Linked DNA regions of uncultured Dysgonomonas sp.. The protein of the gene in region 1 interacts with the protein of each later gene in a pairwise test. Links are inferred from orthologs where the notes say so. Each region holds a gene or a part of one and is shown on either strand. Other genes may lie near its edges.

Region 1 (3,987 bases):
TTCTGCCATTATTTTAAGATAAAATTTTTATTCTCAAATATTTGTGAAGTACCTCCGAAATGAGGTATTTTCTAGTGTTCAAAAAACATGCTAAGATACAAATTTTCTTTGTATTAAGAAAATATAATATGCCAAAAAAGCCCGATGAATACTAAATTTCATCGGGCTTTTTATATTTAATTATTAGCAGGTTTGAGAGATAAATCAAGCATTCAAAATATAACCTGCCAATTCATTTCTCTCGTGCACTGAGATCATTCGTTTTTACCGTGACAATTCTTATATTTTTTACCACTTCCACAATAGCAAGGCTCGTTTCTTCCCGGCTTTTTATCTACATGTACGGGTGCTATTTTCGGCGCACCCTGTGGTTGCGGCGGTCTTTGTCCTCCTCCCTGAGTAGCGTTTCCGTCTTCCATCTCGTTACGTTCGGTACGATAGCGGCTATAATCTGTCTTTTGCTCCGGAGCTGCCTGACGTACCTGTTCCGGTTCACGTACAGGTATTTGTCCGCGCATCAGTATTGTTACGGCTTTACCATTAACACTGTTAAGCATAGATTTGAACAAGTTGAATGATTCCAGTTTATAGATCAACAGAGGGTCTTTTTGCTCATAACTTGCATTCTGTACAGACTGGCGAAGTTCATCCATCTCACGAAGATGTTCTTTCCATTCTTCATCTATAGTATGCAATACGATTGCCTTTTCAAACGATTTGATAATATCTTTCGACTGGCTGTCGTATGCTTCTTTCAGATTACAAGATATATTATAAACGCGTTTTCCGTCTGTAATAGGAATCAGTATGTTCTCGAATTTATCGCCTTGTTCTTCATAAACCTGTTTGATTACGGGATTTGCGATTTCAGCCAGACGGTCCATCTTATGTTTGAAGTTCTGAACTGCCGTATCGTATATCTGATCTACCATTGCATCCGATTTCATCGTGCGGAAGCTGGCTTCATCGAACGGAACTTCAATAGCAAGCAAGCGCAGCAGGTCTATCTTCAATCCTTCGTAGTCAAGGTTGTCCGCATATTGCTCTACTATATTCACGGCAGTGTCGTAGAACATATTCACGATATCGATTCCGATACGTTCGCCCATAAGTGCATGGCGACGACGTTTGTAAATAACTTCACGTTGCGAGTTCATCACATCATCGTATTCCAGCAAACGTTTACGGATACCGAAGTTATTTTCTTCCACTTTCTTTTGTGCACGTTCCACCGACTTGCTGAGCATGTTATGTTCAAGCATTTCGCCTTCTTTAAAGCCCATACGGTCCATCATTCCGGCAATACGTTCCGATGCGAACAGACGCATCAAATCGTCTTCCAGTGAGATGTAGAATACAGAAGAGCCCGGGTCTCCCTGACGTCCTGCACGACCACGCAACTGGCGGTCTACACGGCGCGATTCGTGTCTCTCTGTACCTATAATAGCCAATCCTCCAGCTTCTTTTACACTTGGTGCAAGTTTGATGTCGGTACCACGACCAGCCATATTGGTAGCAATGGTAACTGCCCCCGGTTGTCCGGCCAAGGCTACAACTTCTGCTTCACGCTGGTGTAACTTGGCATTCAGTACGTTATGCTTGATCTTACGCATGGTGAGCATCTTGCTCAACAACTCGGAGATTTCTACCGAAGTAGTACCTACAAGTACAGCTCGGCCTTGATTTACAAGCTCTTCTATCTCGTGGATGACTGCAGTATATTTTTCACGCTTCGTTTTATAGATGCGGTCATTCATATCCTTACGTGCGATTGGTCTGTTGGTAGGGATCACAACCACATCAAGCTTATAGATGTTCCACAACTCTCCTGCTTCTGTCTCCGCCGTACCGGTCATACCCGAAAGCTTGTGGTACATACGGAAATAGTTTTGTAAGGTAATAGTTGCAAATGTTTGTGTGGCAGCTTCCACTTTCACACGCTCTTTTGCTTCTATAGCCTGATGCAAACCGTCTGAATAACGGCGGCCATCCATAATACGGCCTGTTTGCTCATCTACAATCATTACTTTGTTGTCCATAACAACGTATTCGTCGTCTTTCTCAAACAAAGCATATGCTTTAAGTAATTGGTTTACGGTGTGTACCCGTTCCGATTTGATAGAGTAGCTCTGCATCAACTCGTCTTTCTTTTCAGCTTTCTGGGCATCGGTCAGCGACTGATTTTCTAAATCGGAAAGAAGCGCGCCAATATCCGGCAATACAAAGAATAATGGGTCATCAGAATTACCGGTAAGTAAGTCTATTCCTTTGTCAGTGAGTTCTATACTGTTGTTTTTTTCATCAATAACGAAGTACAAATCGTCAGTAACAATATGCATATTGCGCATTTGCTCTGCCATATAATGCTCTTCGGTTTTCAACATGGAAGATTTAACTCCCGGTTCACTCAAGAACTTAATGAGTGGTTTGTTTTTAGGAAGTCCCTTGAATGAACGATACAAAAGCAAACTTCCTTCTTCCTGTTCTTTTTTATCTTCCGAAGCTATTTTTGCTTTGGCTTCTGCCAATAATTTTGTACAAAGATCCCTTTGCGCTTTAACAATGATTTCTACACGCGGACGGAATTCCTCGAACAGTTGTTGTTCCCCTCTGGGAATAGGCCCAGATATAATCAGTGGAGTACGTGCATCGTCGATCAATACGGAGTCAACCTCGTCCACAATCGCATAATTATGCTTGCGTTGCACAAGGTCCGATGGGTTAATTGCCATATTATCACGCAGGTAGTCAAAGCCGAATTCATTATTCGTTCCGAATGTGATATCTGCCTGATATGCTTTGCGGCGGCCTTCCGAATTCGGCTGATGCTTATCTATACAATCAACAGACAATCCGTTGAACATATAGATCGGTCCCATCCACTCCGAGTCACGTTTTGCCAGATAATCATTCACCGTAACCACATGCACACCGTTTCCGGTAAGGGCATTGAGGAATACAGGCAGTGTACCTACCAGCGTTTTACCTTCCCCCGTGGCCATTTCAGCAATTTTACCCTTATGTAGCACAACTCCACCAAAGAGCTGTACATCATAGTGGATCATATCCCATACTATTTCGTTTCCTCCGGCAGTCCAGCGTTTGTAATAAACAGCCTTATCACCATCTATACTTACAAAGTCATGTGTTTCTGCAAGTTCCTTGTCAAACTCAGTGGCAGTCACAATAACTTCTTCGTTTTCTGTGAGGCGGCGAGCGGTTTCTTTTACAATTGAAAATACTTCAGGAAGTACTTTTTCGAGTACTTCTTCATATTTGTCGGTAACTTCTTTTTCCAGTTTGTCCACTTCTGCCCAAACGTCTTCGCGTTGGTCTATTTCCAGTGCTTCAACCCCGGCTTTCAGTTCGGCAATCTTATTTTTTTCGGTGGCCACATAGTCTTGTACCTGTTGCCTGATTTCAGCAGTTTTGGCACGTAGTTCGTCATGAGAGAGTTTCTCTATCGACGGGTATACAGCCTTAATGCGGTCTACGTATGGATTAATCTCTTTTAAGTCGCGTTGAGATTTGTTCCCGAATAATGATGATAAAATATCAGCGAATCCCATATATTTAGTTTATTTATTTCAAAATTTAATGTTTCAAGATTTAAAGATTTTAAAGCAATTCCGATAGGGCTTCTTCCCTCGCTGCATTCGGTGAACGTATACGCATGATGTACGACACCGTAGGGGCTATCTCTGTAGCCTTTATAGTCCTTTTTATTCTTTCGGCCTTTATATTATTTCCGAAGAATATAACAGGACAGACAATAGCATTGTTCCGTATTTGTTTTTCTTTAAATGAAGCATCTTGTTCGTTTACGATTTTATACCCCGGTTGTAACTCGATAAAGAGGTCCCCCGAAGTTTCTTTCGTATAACCATTCTTGTAATATTCCATTACAGGATTCCATTGTCCGTGCTGTATCTGATAAGAAGTATATACCTCTTGCACTCCTGTGAACTCGGAAACGAACTCGGCTGC
Region 2 (2,949 bases), 1.4 Mb from region 1 along the record:
ACAGGTCTTCAATGAGCGAATGAAGGATGTATTTACCCGTAATACGAAATTGCAATTCACCTCGATTAATCCGTCGCTCGAGATTGAAGGGGAGATTGTTACATATGAATTGACACCTTTGTCGGTAAAAGAAGATAACTTCTCCGCGGAAACACGTCTGACATTAGGAGTGAAAATGCGATTCAGAAATAATAAAAATCCTCAGGAAGACAAGGAGGAAACGATTACAGCTTACCGTGATTTCTCCAGTAGCCTGATGCTTACCGATGTACAGGATGGATTGATTGATGAGTTGACGAAAGATATTGTAGACCAGATTTTTAATGCGACAATGTCTAATTGGTAGAAAAAAGTAATTAATAATTAAGAATGATGAATTAAGAATTTCAAATCAATTGAGATTTTATATCCTATATTTCTGAATAATTCATCATTCTTAATTCATCATTTTTAATTAAAAAAGTGGATATTCAACAATTCTATAAATTAACCGGAAAAGGCGTAAATCCTTCGCAAGAGGATATACAGCCTTTAAAGGCTTTTGTTGAAGAATATCCATATTCGCAGACGGGTATATTTACTTATCTGAAGTCTGTATATTTATTTGAGTCTGAAAGTTTTCAGGAAGAACTTGGAAGATTAAGTATTTTTGTAAATGACCGTAAGGCTTTATTTTATTATATTTTGAGTGATGAGTACGACTCGTTTTTCCGTCAGACGGGAAAGGCAGAAGTGAGTGAGGATAAGACCAGCTTGTTGCTGAATGCTTTTTTCGAATCGAAGGGAGACAATAATTCAGATATGGAATTGGAGTATAGTATATCGCATTCAAGTCTCGCTACTACAGATTACTTTACTTATATGCAGGTGACTTCTGTAGTAGAGAGTGAAGATGTCCCTGCAGATAAAGAGCCGTCAAGCCTCAAGCATCAGAATATCATAGATACATTCATTACCCGTTCGGAGATGGAAGGCGGTATCCGCATACAAATGAGTGGAGACGACGAGCCTTTGTCGGATGATACGGAAAAAACGGATGAAAAAGATGATGAGCTGGACGAAGATGTATTTTTTACCGAAACATTGGCTAAAATCTACATAAAACAGAAAAAGTATGAGAAAGCATACAAAATTATTAAACACTTAAGTTTGAATTATCCGAAAAAAAATATTTACTTTGCAGACCAATTGAGTTTTTTGGAAAAACTGATTATAAATTCGAAATTTAAAGATACAAAATGATTACACTTATTACTGTATTAATTGTAATTGCAGCGATTGCCTTAGTACTGATAGTTCTTGTTCAAAATTCTAAAGGTGGTGGCCTTTCATCAGGTTTCTCATCATCAAACGCCATTATGGGTGTTCGTAAAACTACCGATTTCCTTGAAAAAGCAACTTGGGGACTAGCCAGTTTCATCATGGTGATGAGTATAGTTTGTGTTATGATCAGGCCGAAAGCGACAACTACTCTTCAACCGGAAGTAGGTGCTCCTGCTCCTGTTAATACAGGTGCTCCTGATATGTCGACAACACTGCCTGCAATACCAAGCAACACTGCGCCTGCTACAGAGCAGCCTGCAACACCTCCTGCTGAATAATCTCAGACTAGAATATAATTAAGATATTGAAGGCTTCTCGTACGAGAAGCCTTTTTTGCGATATAGGTGCGTGTATTTGCCGGATATATTTATCTATACGGTTTTTATGAGCTCTTTGAAAGATTGATGGCCCCATAATTGGCTCTGCCGAATGTTGTTTCCCCAAGGGGGACTTACAATGAAGGTAAAAGTAATAAGTAAAAAAGTGTAACCTTTGTTACCTTTTGCGCCTTAGCGTCTCTGCGTGAAATATTGTTGACTGCTAACTGTTGACTGTTTGCTAATATATCTGTTACCTTTGTTACCTTTGTTACCTTTTATATAGCATCTTTTGTGTAACTATCTGTTTACCTTGCGGTAAAGAGTTTTAGCCACCAAATACACGAAGGAAATCACAAAGGATAAAAAACTGTTACATGTGTTACCTTTTGAAAAAGTTACAAGTAGACAAAATACAAAATATAAGATACAAGTTGCTAACTGATGACTGTTCACTGATAACTGGTATATCTGTTACCTTTGTTACCTTTTAACTAAATAGAGTTAACTAATATGAAATTGTAAGACGGAAATAATGAAAAACCTGTCAGATGTGTCAGATTTTAACTGTATATGGTTAAAATATGTAATTTTACAGAGGGTTATAATTCTTTATATGTCGGTATATCGGCAAGATATTCGAATGTTTGCGTGCTGTAATCCATCCGGCAACAGTAATGGCTGAGTCCGTTGGATACAATCAGGTATTTTACTTTCAGTACGATGTTGTATCTTACTATCTGGTCGAAAACAGCCTGAGTGATTTCCACATCCGGTGATTTATATTCGACTATGACCAGAGGGGAAATCGTTTTATCGTAAACGATGGAATCGCACCTGCGCTTCTGATTATTCAGGTTGATTTGTATCTCGTTAGCTATTAAAGCCTGCGGATACCCCTTCTCTGTGATCAGGTAATTAATGAAGTGCTGGCGTACCCATTCTTCGGGTGTAAGTGTCACAAACTTACGACGTAGCCTGTCGAAAACGCTAAGTCTTCCGTCCGTTTTTTTTACATTTATATTGAAAGGGGGCAGATTTAAATCCAACATTTGTTACCTTTGTTAATCCTGTACAACAAAAAATAAAAGATACTTGTTGTATCTTAAAACAAAAGTAAAGTTAATATGAAAACAAAACAAGAAATTGTAGACAATTGGCTTCCAAGGTATACCAAAAGGCCATTAGAACAGTTTACCAAACATATATTACTTACCAATTTTGCAAAGTATGTAGAGGTGTTTGCCAGTCATTTCAACGTGCCTATTGTAGGGCTCGACGGCAATATGCCGAATGCATCGGCTAATGG

What was found.
Region 2: the proteins of secA (region 1) and secG interact in binary tests that used the Escherichia coli proteins (3 or more experiments, as listed by UniProt). The link is inferred for uncultured Dysgonomonas sp. from one-to-one orthologs.

Annotation. Positions count from the first base shown.
Region 1 is NZ_LT599032.1:168,679-172,665, reverse strand. What follows is about bases 55-3,964. They hold secA (preprotein translocase subunit SecA), read right to left. Parts: upstream 3,570-3,964; coding sequence 255-3,569; downstream 55-254. Other genes in these bases: QZL88_RS00710 (alkaline phosphatase family protein), read right to left, coding at 3,619-3,964. Outside these bases: gyrA (DNA gyrase subunit A), read right to left, coding at 1-9; more of QZL88_RS00710, read right to left, coding at 3,965-3,987. UniProt on the Escherichia coli protein: Required for protein export, interacts with the SecYEG preprotein conducting channel.
Region 2 is NZ_LT599032.1:1,564,314-1,567,262, reverse strand. The notes cover bases 48-2,919. They hold secG (preprotein translocase subunit SecG), read left to right. Parts: upstream 48-1,238; coding sequence 1,239-1,601; downstream 1,602-2,919. Other genes in these bases: QZL88_RS06800 (AMP nucleosidase), read left to right, coding at 2,768-2,919; QZL88_RS06805 (type I restriction enzyme HsdR N-terminal domain-containing protein), read right to left, coding at 2,243-2,692; QZL88_RS06815 (hypothetical protein), read left to right, coding at 463-1,242; lptE (LPS assembly lipoprotein LptE), read left to right, coding at 48-346. In the rest of the region: more of lptE, read left to right, coding at 1-47; more of QZL88_RS06800, read left to right, coding at 2,920-2,949. UniProt on the Escherichia coli protein: Subunit of the protein translocation channel SecYEG. Overexpression of some hybrid proteins has been thought to jam the protein secretion apparatus resulting in cell death; while this may be true it also results in FtsH-mediated degradation of SecY.